4 regions of the Humibacter sp. genome follow, and region 4 is predicted to be linked to each of the others. Evidence: predicted binding sites of a transcription regulator. Region 4 holds the regulator's gene; each other region holds the start of a gene.
What was found. The regulator LexA, encoded in region 4, represses DNA repair genes until DNA is damaged. The targets are predictions, from matches to a motif close to TCGAACANNTGTTCGA.
Positions count from the first base shown of each region.

Region 1: a site for LexA is predicted at 2,222-2,237, ahead of ACTHNC_RS16020 (DUF222 domain-containing protein). Genes of this name have one in related genera too.
Region 2: a site for LexA is predicted at 1,810-1,825, ahead of ACTHNC_RS02300 (HNH endonuclease signature motif containing protein). Genes of this name have one in related genera too.
Region 3: a site for LexA is predicted at 1,924-1,939, ahead of ACTHNC_RS16710 (DUF222 domain-containing protein). Genes of this name have one in related genera too.

Region 1 is NZ_JBQCIE010000122.1:3,256-7,527, forward strand. It holds gene ACTHNC_RS16010 (HIT family protein) at 1-324, opposite strand, end outside; gene ACTHNC_RS16015 (hypothetical protein) at 441-2,135, shown strand; gene ACTHNC_RS16020 (DUF222 domain-containing protein) at 2,266-3,825, shown strand; gene ACTHNC_RS16025 (cell division protein PerM) at 3,929-4,272, shown strand, end outside.
Region 2 is NZ_JBQCIE010000019.1:52,926-57,197, forward strand. It holds gene ACTHNC_RS02295 (FAD-binding monooxygenase) at 1-49, shown strand, start outside; gene ACTHNC_RS02300 (HNH endonuclease signature motif containing protein) at 144-1,775, opposite strand; gene ACTHNC_RS02305 (hypothetical protein) at 1,905-2,339, shown strand; gene ACTHNC_RS02310 (hypothetical protein) at 2,398-2,724, shown strand; gene ACTHNC_RS02315 (hypothetical protein) at 2,734-3,006, opposite strand; gene hemQ (hydrogen peroxide-dependent heme synthase) at 3,277-4,074, shown strand; gene ACTHNC_RS02325 (ferrochelatase) at 4,071-4,272, shown strand, end outside.
Region 3 is NZ_JBQCIE010000126.1:30,060-34,331, reverse strand. It holds gene ACTHNC_RS16730 (ArsR/SmtB family transcription factor) at 1-91, shown strand, start outside; gene ACTHNC_RS16725 (DUF3761 domain-containing protein) at 170-847, opposite strand; tRNA gene ACTHNC_RS16720 (tRNA-Ser) at 1,221-1,305, opposite strand; gene ACTHNC_RS16715 (MaoC/PaaZ C-terminal domain-containing protein) at 1,393-1,842, opposite strand; gene ACTHNC_RS16710 (DUF222 domain-containing protein) at 1,973-3,352, shown strand; RNA gene ffs (signal recognition particle sRNA small type) at 3,459-3,555, shown strand; gene ACTHNC_RS16700 (phosphoketolase family protein) at 3,811-4,272, shown strand, end outside.
Region 4 is NZ_JBQCIE010000138.1:21,495-25,766, forward strand. It holds gene hisB (imidazoleglycerol-phosphate dehydratase HisB) at 1-321, opposite strand, end outside; gene ACTHNC_RS18185 (histidinol-phosphate transaminase) at 332-1,453, opposite strand; gene ACTHNC_RS18190 (LysM peptidoglycan-binding domain-containing protein) at 1,476-1,838, opposite strand; gene lexA (transcriptional repressor LexA) at 2,223-2,864, shown strand; gene ACTHNC_RS18200 (SRPBCC family protein) at 2,874-3,323, shown strand; gene metE (5-methyltetrahydropteroyltriglutamate--homocysteine S-methyltransferase) at 3,353-4,272, opposite strand, start outside.

The sequences.
Region 1 (4,272 bases), on a different contig from region 4:
GTAGCGCGGCCAGATGTGGGCGTGCACGAAGGCATCCGCGTTGCCGAGGATCTCGATGTTGACCCTGCGGAACGCGGGATCCGCGTCGCGGCAGGCGCGCTCGACGGCCGTGGCGAGCAGGTCGGCGTCGGCCAGGAACTGGACTCGCTCGGTTCTCGGCAGGTCGGCGAGCGCCGTCGCCGTCGGGTTCTTGCCGAGCAGAACGCAGTATCCGGGGAGGAACTGCACGTCGCCGATCACGGCGTACCCGCTTCGCAGCTCGGCCAGCACCGTGGGGTTCTCGCCGCGGGAAGCCGAGCCGATCCGATCGTCGCGCCAGTCCATCCGTTCGACGTTACCGCGCTCATCCCTTCCGGATGATCCGTTCGGCGGGGCACCGGATGCCGGCCATCGGCGCTCGTAGAGTTGGCTCGCAGCCGTCGCCGCCGAGGCGCAGTCCGATGACGGCAGACGACGCCGCACCGCCCGCCGGAGCTGAGGGGAAAGCCATGGCGCGCAAGACGAATCAGGAACTGCAGGAGGAGCTCCAGCGCGCGCTGGCCGATGCTGAACGCGCCAGGGATGAGGTCGAGCGGTCGAAGGCGGCCGTGGAACGAGCCCGCGAGGAGGCGTTGCGAGCGCGGGAGGACGCCGACGCGGAGCGGGCGCGCGCCGTGGCCGAGATTCAGGGTGCCCGCGCCGAAGCGGAATCGGCGCGGGTGCTGGCCGAGGAAGCCGTCGAACGCGCGGAAGGGGAAGCCGCGAGGGCGGAGGCGGCTCGTGCAGACGCCGAGCGAGCGGAGGCCGCACGAGCTGAGGCGGAAGCCGCGCGAGCCGAGGCGCAGGCCGCCGCCGCGCAGGGAGGCGCTGCGAGCGCGACGACGGCGGCATCCACCGGGCGTAAGAAGCGGGGCTGGGGGTGGACGCTGCTGGCGACCGTGCTGGTCGTGATCGCGGCGATCCTCGCACCGGTCGCCGTCGTCTCCACCTGGGCTCAGCGTGAGCTGACCGACACCGACTACTTCGTGAGCACGTTCGCGCCGCTCGTGAAACAGCCCGCTGTGCAGGACCTCGTCGTGACGCAGACCGTTGCGGCGATCGAGTCGAACGTGGACATCCAGGGCATCACCTCCGACGTCTTCACCGGCCTCGAGAAGCTCGGCCTCGGTCCTCGCGCGTCATCCGCGCTGAACTCGCTGCAGGCACCGCTCGTCGCCGGAATCAAGAGCCTGATCACTTCGACCGTGACGAAGTTCGTGCAATCGGATGCCTTCGCCGATATCTGGAGACAGGCGCTCACCACCACGCACCAGCAGTTGCTGGCCACACTGAACGGCGACAAGAACGCCGCCGTCTCGATCGGTCCGAACGGCCAGATCGGGCTCCAGCTCGGGCCCATCATCGACGCCGTGAAGTCCCGGCTCGTGGAGCAGGGATTCGGCTTCGCGAAGAGCATTCCGACCATCGACAAGACGATCGTGATCGCGAAGTCGAGCTCCGTGACGCTGTACATGGGGCTCTACAACCTCGTCGTCGCCGTCGGCATCTGGCTGCCCTGGGCGGTGCTCGTGCTGCTGGTCGCGGGCGTGCTCGTTGCGCGACGTCGCACGATCGCGCTGGTGTGGGCATCCGTAGCGCTCGGGCTCTCCATGGTGCTCGTCAGCATCGGCATCTCAGTGGGTAAGACCGTGTTCCAGCTGTCCGTCTCCGACGCGATACCGGCGGATGCCGCCGGCACGCTCTACAGCGGCATCCTCGGCTTCGTGCAGTCCATCGTGGTGGCCGTCGCGGTGCTCGCGATCACGGTGCTGGTGATCGCGCTCGTTGGCGGGCCGTTCCGTTGGGCGAGGGCGCTGCGCGGCTACGTCTCGTCGGGGTTCGCCGCCGCCCGCCGCGGTGCGGGACGCCACGGCATCACGACGGGGCGCCCGGGGGAGTGGATCTACGGGCAGCGCGTTCTGCTGCGGGTGATCGTGGGGCTCGCGGGTGCCGCTGTCGTGCTGTTCCTGCGTCCGCTCACGCCGCCCGTCATCGTGTGGACGGCCGTCATCGCGGTCATCATCATCGCCGTGCTCGAGCTGGTGAGCCGCCCACCGGTGGAGGTGGACGAGGCGAGCGGCGTCGGGCGCGACGAGACAGCGTCCCTCTCCGCGTGACGCGTGGAGCGCGCCACTTTCTTATCCCCGTCTCCCCACACGCTGGTGATGTCTTTCCGTCCCCAGTTGTTGGTTTGATGAGTTGTTCACACACACTTTCGAATGTCGAGTCGCGTTGGTATCATGCAGCATGGCATTCAGGTTCGATGAAGTGATCGAGAAGATCACCGCGCTGCATCCCGCTGGGGACAGTGTCATCGAACCGTGCACCCAGACCGACGCACAGCTGCTGCAGCTGCAAGCCGGTGTCGCTGAGGCCACGAAGCGGTTGCAGACGATCAGCGCCCTGATCGCCGCAGAGATCGCGCACCGGTCTCGCCGGGAACTCGGACACGACGGGTTGGCGCACCGGGCCGGGTTCCGGTCCCCGGAGAAACTGATCCAACAGGTCACCGGAACCACCGGGGCGGATGCCCGCAAACTGGTGCGCGTCGGAACCCAGGTCGCGGAAACCCTCGCCGGCGACACCCGCGCAGACCAGCCCGGGCTACTCGACGACCCACCGGTCGTCCGACCGGAAGACGCAGACAGCGACAACACAAGTCCTCACACGGCATCGGCCGTTGCCGGGCCGTGGCATGCCGAACTGGACCGTGCCGTCGCCGCCGGTGTGGTGTCGGTGGATGCTGCCGACGGGATCCGCCGCGGGCTCGGGGAGCCCGGCGACGGTGCCCCGGTAGAAGCGATGCGGGCCGCGGTCAGCCGGCTGATCGAGTACGCGGGCAGGGCGCACGCAGATGATGTGTGGGCGCGTGCCCGCAACGAACGCGACCTGCTCGACCCCGACGGCATCTCCGACCGGGAGAGGCAACGCCGCGACGCCCGCTACCTCAGACTGTTCCCTCAACCGGACGGGATGACCCGCCTCACCGGACTCCTGGACCCGGAATCCGCGCAGATCGTGTGCTCCGCCTTCGACACCGTCACCAGCCCCCGCCGCGGCGGACCCCGGTTCACGAAGAAGACCGACCAAGACCGGGCGCAGAAACTCCTGGATGACCCGCGCAGCACCGAACAGATCATGGCCGACACCCTCGTCGACATCGTCACCCTCGCCGTGAAGAAGGACACCGGGAAACTCTTCGGCACCATCCGCCCCACCGTGCGGCTGATCGCTACCCTCCACACCGCCACCGTTAGCAGCGGCACAGGCGGTGGCAGTAGCATCGACCAGCGCGCCAGCGCCAGCGACGGCACCAATGGCCGGACCGGCAGCGGCACAGGTGCCGCGTTCGGGGTGCTGCTGGGACAAACCGATCCGGTTTCGATTGAAACCGTCGAACGGCACCTGTGCAACGGGCACCAGCAGATCGTGCAAGACGAGAACGGGCACACCCTCAACTACGGGCGGGCACAACGCCTGTTCACCAGCAGGCAACGCGAGATCCTCAACGCCCGCGACGGGGGATGCATGTGGCCAGGCTGCGACCGACCACCCGACTGGTGCGAAGCACACCACACCGACCACTGGGACGCCCACCACGGCAACACCGACATCGACGACGGCATCCTGCTCTGCCGCCCCTGCCACCTCAGACTCCACAACGACGGCTGGAGAATCCACCGACGACCCGACAAAACCGGACACGACCGGTACTGGCTACGACCGCCCGGATCCACCGACGACCGCGACGACATCCTCCTCCACCGCAAAAACCCGCTCCTCGACACACTCCACAACGCCAGCTGAACGCGGCGCCGAGCAATAGTCCACCGCAGCCTTCGTGAAGGATGCCTGTGCCCTGGCGCGCCCGCCCGGCCCGGCCGCCGGGCGCCGGTAGGGTCGTCAGCGCATGAACCGCATCACCGTCATCCTGCTGGCCGCGCTCGACGCGGTGATCGCCCTCGGCGTGGGCGTGGCGATCCCGCTCGTTCCGCTGACAGTGGCGTGGGGACTGCAGTTCGACCTCTCGAACGACTGGCTGCCGTTCTGGCACGCCGGCGCCGACATCTGGCTGCTCGGCCACGGAGTCGACGTCACCGTCACACTGAATCCCGTCGCTTCCGCCGCCTTCGGGCTGACCGGCACGAACGTCTTCACCGTGAGCATCGCCGCCCTCGGGTTCGCCCTTCTCACCGTCTTTCTCGGCACACGAACCGGGCGGCGCGCGTGGGCGACACCGCATCCGTGGACGGC
Region 2 (4,272 bases), on a different contig from region 4:
TGTGATGTTGGAGGCGTCATCGGTGGTGCGGCAGGTGGTGGCGTCGTAGGTGGGCTGCCAGGCCGGGTCACGCCGCAGGGCTGGGTGTTGTCGCGCCGGGTCCCGCCGCACGTGCTTGCCCCCAGGGCGGTCGGCCGACTCGTTCACGCCTCGGCGAGGGCGCCTCTGCTGGGTGTTGTCGCGCGTTCACCTGGTGGTCGTTGTTTCGCGAGTCTTCGGTGGTACGCCCAGCCGGGTGACTTGGTGCGCAGCGGGATCGGAGTGCGTGACGGGTCGACGCTCTTCGGCGGCGTCAGGAAGTACTGGGCGCCGTCTCTGCTGATCTTCCAACCATTGTTGTGGAGCAGTAGGTGGTGGAAGCGGCAGAGGAGGACGCCGTCGGCGATGTCGGTTTTGCCGTGGTCGGCGTACCAGCCGTCATTGTGGTGGGCTTCGGTGGCCCAGGCGGGTCGGTCGCAGCCGGGCCAGACGCATCCGCCGTCGCGGCTGCGGAGCACGAGGCGCTGCCGGTTGGTGAACAGGCGGCTTTCGCGGCCGAGGTCGAGCACGTTCCCGGCCCGGTCGGTGTGGACGTCGATGGTGCCGCCGTCGCAGCGGTGCGTGTCGATGACGGAGAGCGGTACAGCGTCGACGCTTCCTTCGTAGTGTCCGATGCCGAACGCGACCCCACCGGGTGCGTCGTCGTCGCGGGTGACCATGACACGGACGGCGGGTCGGTGCGTGCGCAGCGTGGTCGAGGTGTCCACGGCGGCGCCGCTGCGCAGCACGTCCATCACCGTGTCGAGCGCCAACTGTTCGTTGCTGCGCGGATCGGCGGTGAGTTGATCCGACCAGCGGCGGTCGTCTTCGGAGACGAAGCGTGGACCGCCTCGCCGTGGACTCAATGCCAGGTCGAGCAGCTGTGTGACGAACACCCCGGACTCGTCGTCGAACACGGCGTGCGCGGTCAACTGGCCGTCCTGGTTACGGCGCATCGTCCAGGAACGGTTCTCGTACCGGCGTTGCCATCTTTCCTGCACGCCTGCCGGGTCGATCTCATCGCGCATGCGCCGCGCGAGACCGAACAGCTCGTCCACGTGAGCGCTCTTGGCCTCCTCGACGAGCTCGGCAGCGGCGGCCCGCATCGTCTCACTGTCGCAGGTCGCGCTGGGTTCTCCGAGTCCACGAGCGATCGCATCCCCGGCAGCAGGCGACAGCACCCCAGCACTCACTGCGGTGATGATCGGATGATTCCACGGCAACGGAGCCGGGTTCGAGGTGGAGCCGTCGCGACCGTCGCCGTCCGAGCCATCACGCTCCGCTGCGTCGGCCGCCGTCCCGGCATCCTCGACAGCAAGAGGGCCCTCCGGGCCCTCTCCCGTTCGCAGTGCTCGTTCGGCGGCATCCACTTCGCCCATGGCGCCGCCCAGCCGCACCTGCCTGGCCGCCTCTCCTCGGCTTGCGCCGGTCAGCGACTGCACGAAGCGCACCGCGTTCTGGTGCCCGTTGCGCTGTGCGAGCCCGGAGTGGCCCAGGGCTCTCTCGGACCTCTTCGCCGCCACACCGGCCGCCGCCGTCAGTACGGTGTCGAATTCCGCGCGAGCACGGGAGGCATCCGAGATCAGCCGAGCCAATACCTCATCAGCGAGCAGATCGATCGACTCGACCAGAGTGGGCTCTTCCGCACTCGCGCGTGATGAGCCGCGGTTCTCGCCCGCGGAATCGGCATTGTCGCACGTCAAGGCCGCACAGACACGAGAGGTCGTGTCCCTGAGCCGTTCGACGTTGGCGAGCATGCTCCCATTCTACGACAGATATTCGAACAAAACAACGAATGTGTCTTCGGGGTGTGAGCAAACAGCAGGCGGGAGGATTGGGGGGCGCACAGTGATCCTCTAAACCAAAAGCGAAGATAGGTTCGATAGATGGACGACGCTGGGCCGCTGACAAGCGCCGGGCTCTCCGTCCCCAATGAGTCGATCCGCGACGTCTGCACAAAACGCCGCCGCAGCGAGCATCGGCGGCATATCGGTCGTCAACATCGATGCATGCACGAAGCACTGCTCCAGAAGACATACGACGACGGCTTCGCCCGGCTTCCGTCGGTTGACCCGTCGCAACGCGAACGGGTGCTGCGCGAGCTTGAACGGTTGGCCCACGCCAGATCGGCGGACGGAGCCGAAAGCCCGATGCATCTCGAAGCCTTCGCCCGAATCGTGCCACTCCTCGAGGCGCTGCTGCCGACAGACCCGGACGGAATCCGCGCGCAGGACTTCGCGCAACTCGCGTACCTGGCCCAGTTCCCCCGGCGTGGCGCAACCGATAGCGCTGCAGCTCGCCTTCGGCCCGGCGGCCGGTGAGGCGAATCGACGAAAGATCATGCGTGTGTTCGACGCCGCACGGTCAAGGGGAGTAGCGATGGATGACTACGTCGCGAAGATGCGCGCTGACGGCGCGATCCCCCATGACGCGCTCGTGCGCCTGTTCCTCGGCGAGGAGCGGCGGCGGCCCTCGACGAACAGAGTTCGCCTCGGAATCGCCCTACTCCGAAGGACGGCCTCGATGGTTCCCGCCGAGTACCGTCCACCGCTCCTGTGTGCAGTCGGCTGGCTGCACTGGGCCCGCGGCCAACGCGCGGTGGCGCAGATCTACCTCGCCGAGGCGTCGCGCATCGAGCCGTCCGACATCCTCGCGTACAGCCTCATGGAGCACTTCGGTTCGAGGATGCCGTCATGGCTCGGCTAGCGAGCCCGATCAGGCGACGCGGCGCGCCCGGTTCTTCCAGGAGAGGATCAGTGCCTCGAGCTGCCCGTTCGGGAGGTCGCGGGGGTGGTGGGCGAGCTCATCCGCGAACTGCTGCTGCTCGACGTACGACAGGTTCTGCGCCCACGGGAACGCAGAGATCACCTTGGCGCGGGCATCCATGATCGGCTTCGCCTTGGCGCGGCTCGGGCGCTTACGACGAGGGGTCGTACTCGTGGAGGACTGCTCCGCGATACGGCTGGAGTTCTTCAACGATTCAGACATTTGTATCTATCAACACCACGAAGCGCAGTTTTATTCGGTTCATCCCAGTGATTTCGTCAGGTTTGTTCAGCATGCGTCCAAACGGGCGGTCGGCCAAGGGCTTGACGACGCGGCCACTGCTCCTCGTGCGCCCCCGCGTGTCCGCGCGTCCTCGTGCGCCCCCGCGTGTCCGCGCCTCCTCGCGTGTCCGCGCGTCCTCGCGCCCCCGGGCGCGGCACCAACAGGCCGTCGCTTTTGCTGCTCAGCGGGCAACGGGGGAGACTGGATGCCATGACACACCCGGCGGCCGCCGACTCGGCGTCCGATTCCCCCATTCACAACAGCAGCCCTGAAGCATCCGATCACCCAACGGATGCCGCCTCGAAGCCCGACCAGCGCGGGGCGCAGGCCGAGCAGCCCGACGGTTTCACGCTCTGGGCCGTGCTGAGGCGCGACCCGCTGCGCCCGTTCGATCTCGAAGAGCCGAACGTGGAGTGGGCGACGTCGGAACTCGAGTCCGCGGTGACCGAGGTCGAGGCCGGCGGCGTCACGGTGCGCGGCTTCTACGACGTCTCCGGCCTGAAGGCAGACGCCGACATCATGATCTGGCTGCATGGCGCGGTGGCGGAGCAGCTCCAGGCTGCGCTGCGCCGGCTCAAGCGGACGAAGCTGCTGAGCGACCTCCTCCCCACATGGAACGCGATGGGTGTGCACCGCGGAGCCGAGTTCAACAAGGCCCACGTGCCCGCGTTCCTCAAGGGCATCGAGCCGCGCCAGTGGCTGACGGTCTATCCGTTCGTACGCAGCTACGAGTGGTACCTTCTCCCCGACGCTGAGCGCAGTCGCATGCTGTCCGACCACGGCCGGAAGGGTGCGGCGTTCCGCTCGGTCCTGGCCAACACGGTCGCCGCTTTCGCCCTCGGTGACTATGAGTGGCTACTGCCGATGGAGTCAGACAATCTCGTCGATCTCGTCGATATGATGCGCGATCTCCGCGCGACGGATGCCCGCAGGCACGTACGTAAGGAGGTCCCCTTCTACACGGGTCGGCGCATTCCTGTGACAGACATCCCCGAGGTCTTGCAATGACGACATACGACGCGATCCTGCTCTCCAGCTTCGGCGGTCCAGAGGGTCAGGATGACGTCATCCCGTTCCTGCGCAACGTGACGCGAGGACGGGGCATCCCCGACGAACGGCTTGAAGAGGTTGCGCACCACTACCGCCACCACGGCGGGGTGAGCCCCATCAACGAGCAGAACCGTCAACTGAAGGCGGCTCTCGAGG
Region 3 (4,272 bases), on a different contig from region 4:
CGCGCCCGTGCCGATCAAGCGGATCTACGACCGCTGGATCAGCGAGTATGCACGTGCCGCGGTTGAGCTGCTCGACGCGCTCGACGAGTGATGGTGGGTCAGTTGACTATGACCGCGCCGCTTGTCGCGCGCCGTTGCATGCGGCGTGCTGGACATTGTCGTCCAGTAGCTAAAGCCACTCGGCCACACCGCCATGCGATGAGCAAGTTCCCCGTCGCGATTGACTAAAGCTGTAAGAACCGTCGACGCATCTGGCTGTCGCGCCGCTGGGTACAGTCGCTGACGACTCTGGGCGACAGATCGTGTTGCCAGCGCTATTGACGTACGTCCCGTTCGTGCAGGTGGGGGCAGCCGGCGCTACATAGGTTCCCAATGTCGTCACCTGTGTCACAGGGGCGGTAGTGACAACGTCGCTCTGGAGCACGCGGCTTGTCTCAACGCCGTCCGAGTAGGTGACGAGGTATGTCTTTGTCTCGACTCCATCGACCCCAGCAGTTGTGATCGAGGAGGTGCCCTGCGCCAACGATGAGCTCTCGACGGTCGTGGACTGGAATGGGATAGCGCTGGTCTCGTGGATGAGCTCGGTGGTAATTACTGGTGTCGGCGTTGGTGTCGGCGTTACGAGAGGCGTCGATGAAGTTGGAACCCGACCGGTTACACCAGTCGGTTCGGTCACGATCGGGTGCGCCGCTCCGTAAGCCGCTGAAGAGAGCAGAATCACCAACGCGATTCCCGCGCCAATAGCGCCGGCAGCGCGAGTCCGAGGCAATCTAAGCCACGTGCGGCGCCGGAAGATCAGACCATAAATAGCGGTAACCAGCACGACAAGTGCGGTCAGGACGAGCATCGGCCACACGCCGCCCGATGCCAAGCCGATGAGGGCCAAAAGCGCGGTGCAGCCGATCCCGATCCATGTCGTAACGGGCAGTTTGCGAATCCAGCCCAACACACTCGGCGGATCGAATGACGACGGAGTCGGCATGACGCTCTCCATTCCGATGACGGCTCCTAAGCATGAAAGGCCCGTCACCAGATGTCTCGCCCCAGTTAAGGGGACGGGTCTCGAGTGCGGCGTTCGGTGCGAATGCGCGAGTACGAAGCTTCGAGTGGTCGAGAGATTGCGGCAGCTCGCCGTGAAGCGAACGATTGCAGCTCACATAGCGCGGAGGACGAGTCTCCGGGCTCGCGACGAACACCTGTGTCGCGAACCCAGACAACGGCGGAGGATGGGGGATTCGAACCCCCGAGGGCTTTCACCCAACACGCTTTCCAAGCGTGCGCCATAGGCCACTAGGCGAATCCTCCGGGCGGCCGCCGAAACGGCCTGACGAGAATCCTACCCGACGCCCGGAGCCGCTCCGTCACGCCGAAAGCACCGGCAACTGCATCCGTTCAGGCGACGGGCGCGGTCGCCACCATCACGTCCATGCGTCCGCTCTGCACGACCTCGTCACGCTGGTTGCGGAGGGTGAGCATCCGTTCCACGATCCCGTACCGGCCCGAGCTCGTGACACGCGTCGAGAGGATCTCGACCGTGCACGTCACGGTATCGCCGATGAAGATCGGCGCGGCGAACTTCCACTGATCGATACCGAGCAGAGCGACAGCGCTTCCTTCGAAGACGCCGGTTCTCGCGATCAGACCAAGACAGAGGGATGCCCCGAGCATGCCATGCACGATCCGCTGGCCGAAGCGGGTGCGCCCCGCGAACTCCGCGTCGGTGTGCACCTGGTTGTTGTCGTTCGTCCAGGAGGCGAACGACATGACATCCGCTTCGGTGATCGTGCGTCCCGGCGTGACGAACACCTGGCCGGCGTGAAGATCGTCCAGGTACAGCGTCATGCCCGTTCCCTTCGTTCGACGGATGCTCCACGAGCGTATCGCTGGCCCAGTCGTGACCGGCAGCCGGCGCATACGATTCAATCGAAGAAAACTTCGAAACTCAACACTAAACGTGTGATAGATTAGTCGTATGAAGGATCTTCTCGACGCGGTGCAGACATCGTTGGATGCGGTGCGGCATGCGTCGGGTGATCGAGAGGTTTTAGGGCTCGCTCCCGGTGATCTGGTCGCGGTGGGCGACGCGTTGGGGCGATTGAAGCGCGCGGTGGACGCAGCGCTCGTGCCGGTCGCGGCGGAGATCGCACGCCAGTCTCGCCCAGAGCTGGGCAGTGACTCATTGGCGAAGCGGCAAGGGTTTCCCAGCGCGGGCAGAATGATCTCGACCACCACCGGCACCAGCGTCGGCGAAGCGATCCGACTCGTGGCCGTCGGCGAGGCAACCGCTCCACGCACTTCGTTGAGCGGGGAAGAACGTCCGGCGAAGCATCCCCATGTCGCGGCTGCGGTCCGTGCCGGGGCGATCGGTACGCTGGCCGCGTCGGCGATCATCACGATGCTTGACAGGGTGGCTGTGCGCTCTGACGCTGAAGCGCGGGAGGCCATGGAAGCCAGACTGGTGGAAGCGGCGCCCGGGCTGACACCCGACCGGCTTCGCGTGCTGATCTGCCGCGGCGAGGCGCTCTTGGACCCCGACGGTGTGCAGCCCCGGGAAGACGAACTGCGAGCAGACCGGCAATTGTCGATCCGTCAGGAGCGCTCCGGTGCCATCGCAATCAGCGGCCGGTTCGACCCGGAAACCGGAGCGCCGATCGTCGCTGCCGTGGAGGGCATCATGACAGGGATGTTGCGCCGACGTGAGGACGGAACGAGCGTCGCCGACGCGGATGACCGCAGCGTCGCGCAGATGCGTGCGGATGCCTTGTCCGAGTTGTGTCGGCACGGCCTGGGCTGCCAAAGCGTGCCGACCGCGCCGAGTACCACCGTGGTGGTGCGGATGAATCTGGCTGATTTGGAAGACGGCACCGGCTACGGCACTATCGACGGCATCGCTCAGCCGGTCTCGGTGTCGACCGTACGACGCATGGCCGCCGACGCGCAGATCATCCCCTGCGTGCTTGGAGGGGAAAGCGAGATCCTCGACTGGGGCCGAGCAAAGAGATTGTTCACCCCAGCACAGAAACTCGCCCTCACCGAACGCGACGGTGGATGCGCGTGCTGCGGGCTCCCACCGGCCCTCACCGTCGGCCACCACCTGTTGTGGTGGAAACGAGACGCCGGGCCCACCGACCTCAACAACGGCATCCTGCTCTGTACCAACTGCCATCACCGTATTCACGACGATGGCTGGGACATCCGCATCGAAAACCCGCGGGCCAAGGTCGATCGAAGTCACACAGGGTCGAGACCGCTGCACACCCGGGCCCGGGTCTGGTTCATCCCGCCTGCCTGGCTCGATCCCAGCCGCACTCCGCGCCTCGGTGGCAAGGCGCGATACGACCTCACCGCATGAGCGTGACCGCTGTATACGGAGGGGCCGTGAAGGGCGGCGTGCGCAGTGGCGCGGGTGCGGGCCACCGCCCGGCGCAACAGGCGCATCCGTCAGCCGGTACACTGGATGAGGCTCCTCGCGTGGCGCCATCCAGGCCAACTCCCCCAGGGCGGAAACGCAGCAAGGGTAACCGGGCTCTGGCGGGTGCGCGGGGGGTCCTTTTTCATTTGTCGCGGGATGCCACGAAGGGGTGGCGCGTCGCGGGACCGCCTGACAAGGATGGAAAAGACGGCCGCGATCGCGGCCGGTCTGGAGGAATCCTCGTGGCTCCCGTGTCGGCATCGGCCAAGACTCGCAAGACGAAGGGGACGCAGCGGGCGCGGCCTCCGCAAGTCGTGGCATCCACCACCGCTACCCGCCTACACTACGAGGGCAGACGCACCGCTGCGGACTACGATCCCGCGTTCCCGCATCGGCCCCTGCGCGAGCTCGCCCCGGAGACGCTCGCGGCACTGGATGCCTGGTGGCGCGCCGCCAACTACCTCAGCGTCGGGCAGATCTACCTGCTCGACAACCCGCTGCTGCGGAGGCCCCTCACCCGAGACGACATCAAGCCGCGGCTGCTGGGCCATTTCGGCACAGTGCCCGGCCTGAACCTGGTCTACGCGCACCTGAACCGGGCCATCCGGGAACGCGACCTCGACGCGATCTATATCACCGGCCCCGGCCACGGTGGTCCCGGCATGGTGGCGAACGCGTACCTCGACGGCACTTACTCCGAGGTGTACACGCACATCAAGCAGGACGAAGAGGGACTGCGCAAGCTGTTCCGCCAGTTCTCGTTCCCGGGCGGCATCCCGAGCCATGTCGCCCCGGAGACGCCCGGCTCCATCCACGAGGGCGGCGAGCTCGGCTACTCGCTGAGCCACGCATACGGCGCC
Region 4 (4,272 bases):
CGCCTGCACGAGTGCCTCGTCGAGCGGTACGGTGGCGTCGCCGTAGCGGGAGATGCCGGACTTGTCGCCAAGGGCATCCCTGATCGCGAGACCGAGCACGATTCCGACGTCTTCTACCGTGTGGTGCACGTCGATCTCGATGTCGCCCTTCGCTCGCACCGTCAGATCGGTGAGCGAGTGCTTGGCGAACGCGGTGAGCAGGTGATCGTAGAACGGTACCGTGGTGTGCACGCTACTGCTGCCCGTGCCGTCCAGATCGAGCGACAGCTCGATGCTCGACTCGCTGGTCTCGCGGCGGATGCTCGCGGTGCGGCTGGTCATGCCGTCAAGCCTAATTGAGCGAGGTAGCCGCACTCGCCGACGCCCGGGCAGCGGGTGCGGCAGCCAACTCGGCCATGGCGTCGAGGAAGACGCTGGTTTCGGCCTCCGTACCGGCACTCACACGCAGGTGGTGCGGTATGCCGACATCGCGCACGAGGATTCCCCGCTCCTTGAGGGCGAGGAATGTCGCGTGAGGATCGTCGACGCCGCCGAACAGCACGAAGTTGCTGCCGGAGTCGTGCACGACGAATCCCAGTTCCGCGAGCCGGGATGCGATCCGGTCTCGTTGCCGCACGATGTCGTGCACCGTTGCGAGCATCTCGTCGGAGTGCCGCAACGCCGCTACCGCCGCGGCCTGTGTGAGCACGGACAGGTGGTAGGGCAGCCGCACGAGCCGAAGCGCGTCGGCGACGGCCGGGTCAGCGGCGAGGTAGCCGAGCCGTACACCGGCGAACGCGAACGCCTTGCTCATCGTGCGGGAGACGATGAGCCGCTCGCGTCCGGGGAGAAGCGTCAGCGCACTGGGTGCGTCCCGTGGCATGAACTCCTCGTACGCCTCGTCGACGACCACCACGCCGTCGGTGGCGTCATAGACGGCTTCGACGACATCCAGCCCCAGCGGGGTGCCGGTGGGGTTGTTCGGCGCGCACAGGATGACGACATCCGGACGGTGCTCCTGGACCGCGGCGGCCGCGTGGTCCGGCGCCACCGTGAAGTCCGGTGCTCGATCGGCGGCGATCCACGCCGTTCCCGTCCCGGAGGCGAGCAGCGGGTACATCGAGTAGGTCGGGGCGAACCCGAGAGCGCTGCGCCCGGGGCCGCCGAACGCCTGCAGGATCTGCTGGAGCACCTCGTTGGAACCGTTCGCCGCCCAGATGTTCGAGGCGTCGAGGCCGTGCCCCAGGTAACGGGCCAGCGCCTCGCGTAGCTCGAGGAACTCCCGGTCCGGATAGCGGTTCGCGCCCTTCAGCGCAGCTCCGACGGACTCCAGGATGTCCGCGACGACGTCATCCGGGATCGGATGCGTGTTCTCGTTGACGTTCAGCGCCACGGGCACGGGCGCCTGCGGCGCGCCGTACGGGGACTTGCCGCGCAGGTCATCGCGGAGAGGGAGGTCGGAGAACGAGATCACCCGTCAATGCTAGGGCGGCCGCTCACCGGTTCGAGCCGTCGAACTCATGCGGGATGGCGAGCTGCTCCCCCGCCTGCACCATGCTCGACGAGAGTCCGTTCAGATCGACGAATGCGGCGACCACGTCGCGCGGATCGCTGTGCGGAGCCACACGCTGCGCGATGCTCCACAGCGACTCGCCCGGCTGCACCGTCAGATGGTGGAACGACGCGGCAGATGACTCGATGCCCGCCATGGCGCCGCTGCTGGCCAGCAGAGCGCCGCCACCCACCAGGACCGGCAGCACGATCAGCGCTGACAGTACGACACGGCCCCGACGAGTGAGGCGGGTGCGCACGTGTGCCGAACGGCTCCGCGTCGAGTGCGCGAGTGCGATGGTCGTCATGACCGTCTCCCTTCAGTGTCGAACCCGTGTTCCGAATCTATCTTCGATCTTCTCCGATTTCAACGGTATGTTCGGATCTGTGCCGGTCGAGTTATCAACACGCTCGAACAGAATCGCCGATCCGGAGCGAAACCCGGATAGAGTTTCGATCATCAGGAACTACACCACGCACCACTGACATTCGATTGAGGCTTGGTGACGGATGCTCGCATCCATCACCAAGGCGATTGGGAATGGCGAGCGGCGGAGCCGCGAGCACACTCGCCAACGAGAGAGGAGAGCACGTTGACCGACGTCGATGACGCACAGCAAGGAGCCGCCGTCTCAGGCGCCCGGAGCGGCCGCGCCGCCACGGAGAAGCCGCGCACGCGACGACGGAAGAGCCTGAGCGACAAGCAGCGCGCGATCCTCGAGGTGATCCAGCGCTCGGTCAGTCAGCGGGGGTATCCGCCGAGCATGCGCGAGATCGGCGATGCGGTCGGTCTCGCATCGCTTTCCAGCGTGGCGCATCAGCTGGGTCAGCTCGAGCTCAGCGGGTACCTGCGTCGCGACCCCAACCGTCCCCGGGCGCTCGAGGTGCTGATCGATCTGCCGGAGAGCACGGGCCGCGCCGAGGCGGCGACGGACTTCGAGACCTCGATTCCCGTCGGCGACGCCACCATGGTCCCCATGGTGGGCCGCATCGCCGCGGGTGTCCCGATCACGGCCGAGCAGCAGGTCGAGGAGGTGTTCCCTCTGCCCCGACAGCTCGTCGGCAACGGCGAGCTGTTCATGCTGAAGGTGCAGGGCGAGTCGATGATCGACGCGGCGATCTGCGACGGCGACTGGGTCGTCGTGCGGCAGCAGAAGACGGCTGAGAACGGAGACATCGTCGCGGCGATGCTCGACGGAGAGGCGACCGTCAAGGTGTTCCGCCAGCGCGACGGCCACACCTGGCTGCTGCCGCGCAACTCGGCGTACGAACCGATCCTCGGCGACTTCGCCGATGTGGTCGGCAAGGTAGTCGCCGTGCTGCGAGCGGTCTGACCATCGCCCATGGGCGATGCGACGCTTGCGTCGATCCGGATCGAGCATCACTTCGATGCCGCTCAGGAGAAGGTGTGGCGCGCCTGGACCGATCCGGACGTCGTGCGGAGATGGTGGGGCTCGCAGCCCGACGGCGTCGTGACGTCGGCGCACCTCGAGGTGCGCGAGGGCGGCCGGTTCGAGATCTCGTTCCAGGACCCGGACGGAGACGCGCACACCAGCAGTGGTGAATACCTGCGCGTCGAGCCCATGGTCGCGCTCGAGTTCACCTGGGGCTGGCGGAGCGAACCGGGCGTCGTGTCACGCGTGACCGTCGGGTTCGAGCCGCGCGAGAAGGGCACGGCGATGCGATTCGTGCACGGCGAACTGCGCGGTGCTTCCAAGCACGACTACGCCCAGGGCTGGCGTCGCACGTTCGCGAAGCTCGACCGGGTGCTCGCGGCGGATGCCCAGTGCTGATAACAGCCACAGGCATCCGCCGTACCGAGCTACGCCGGCTGCTTCTCGCGAACCGCCTGCGTGGCCTCGATGATGTTCTTCAGCGAGGCCACGGTCTCGTCGTACCCGCGCGTCTTCAGCCCACAGTCGGGGTTCACCCACACCTGCCGCTCCGGGATGCCGCCCAGTGCCTTCTCGAGGAGTTCTGTGACCTCAGCCACCGATGGCACGCGCGGCGAGTGGATGTCGTACACACCGGGTCCGATTCCGTGGTCGAATCCGCTGGCCTTGATGTCGTCGACCACCTCCATGCGGCTGCGCGCGGCCTCGATGCTGGTCACGTCGGCGTCCAGGTTGCGGATCGCATCGATCACGACGCCGAACTCCGAGTAGCACAGGTGCGTGTGGATCTGCGTCGCATCGCCGACCCCGCTCGTGGCGAGACGGAACGAGCCGACCGACCAGTGGAGGTAGTCCGGCTGGTCCTTCTTCTTGAGCGGCAGGAGCTCGCGCAGCGCAGGCTCGTCGACCTGCACGATGCGGATGCCCGCCGTCTCGAGGTCGGCGATCTCGTCGCGGAGCGCGAGCGCCACCTGCCTCGCCGTGTCTCCGAGCGGCTGATCGTCGCGCACGAACGACCACGCGAGGATCGTGACCGGACCGGTGAGCATCCCCTTCACCGGCTTCTCCGTGAGCGACTGCGTGAAGGTTGACCACTCCACCGTGATCGGCTTCGGGCGCGACACGTCACCCCAGAGGATCGACGGCCTCGTGCACCGGCTTCCGTATGACTGCACCCAGCCGTTCTGCGTCACGGCGAAGCCGTCGAGGTTCTCCGCGAAGTACTGCACCATGTCGTTGCGCTCCGGCTCGCCGTGCACGATGACGTCGATGCCGATCTCCTCCTGGAGTTCGACGACGCGCTTGATCTCGGCCTGCATGAGCCCGAGGTACTCCGCCTCGGTGATGA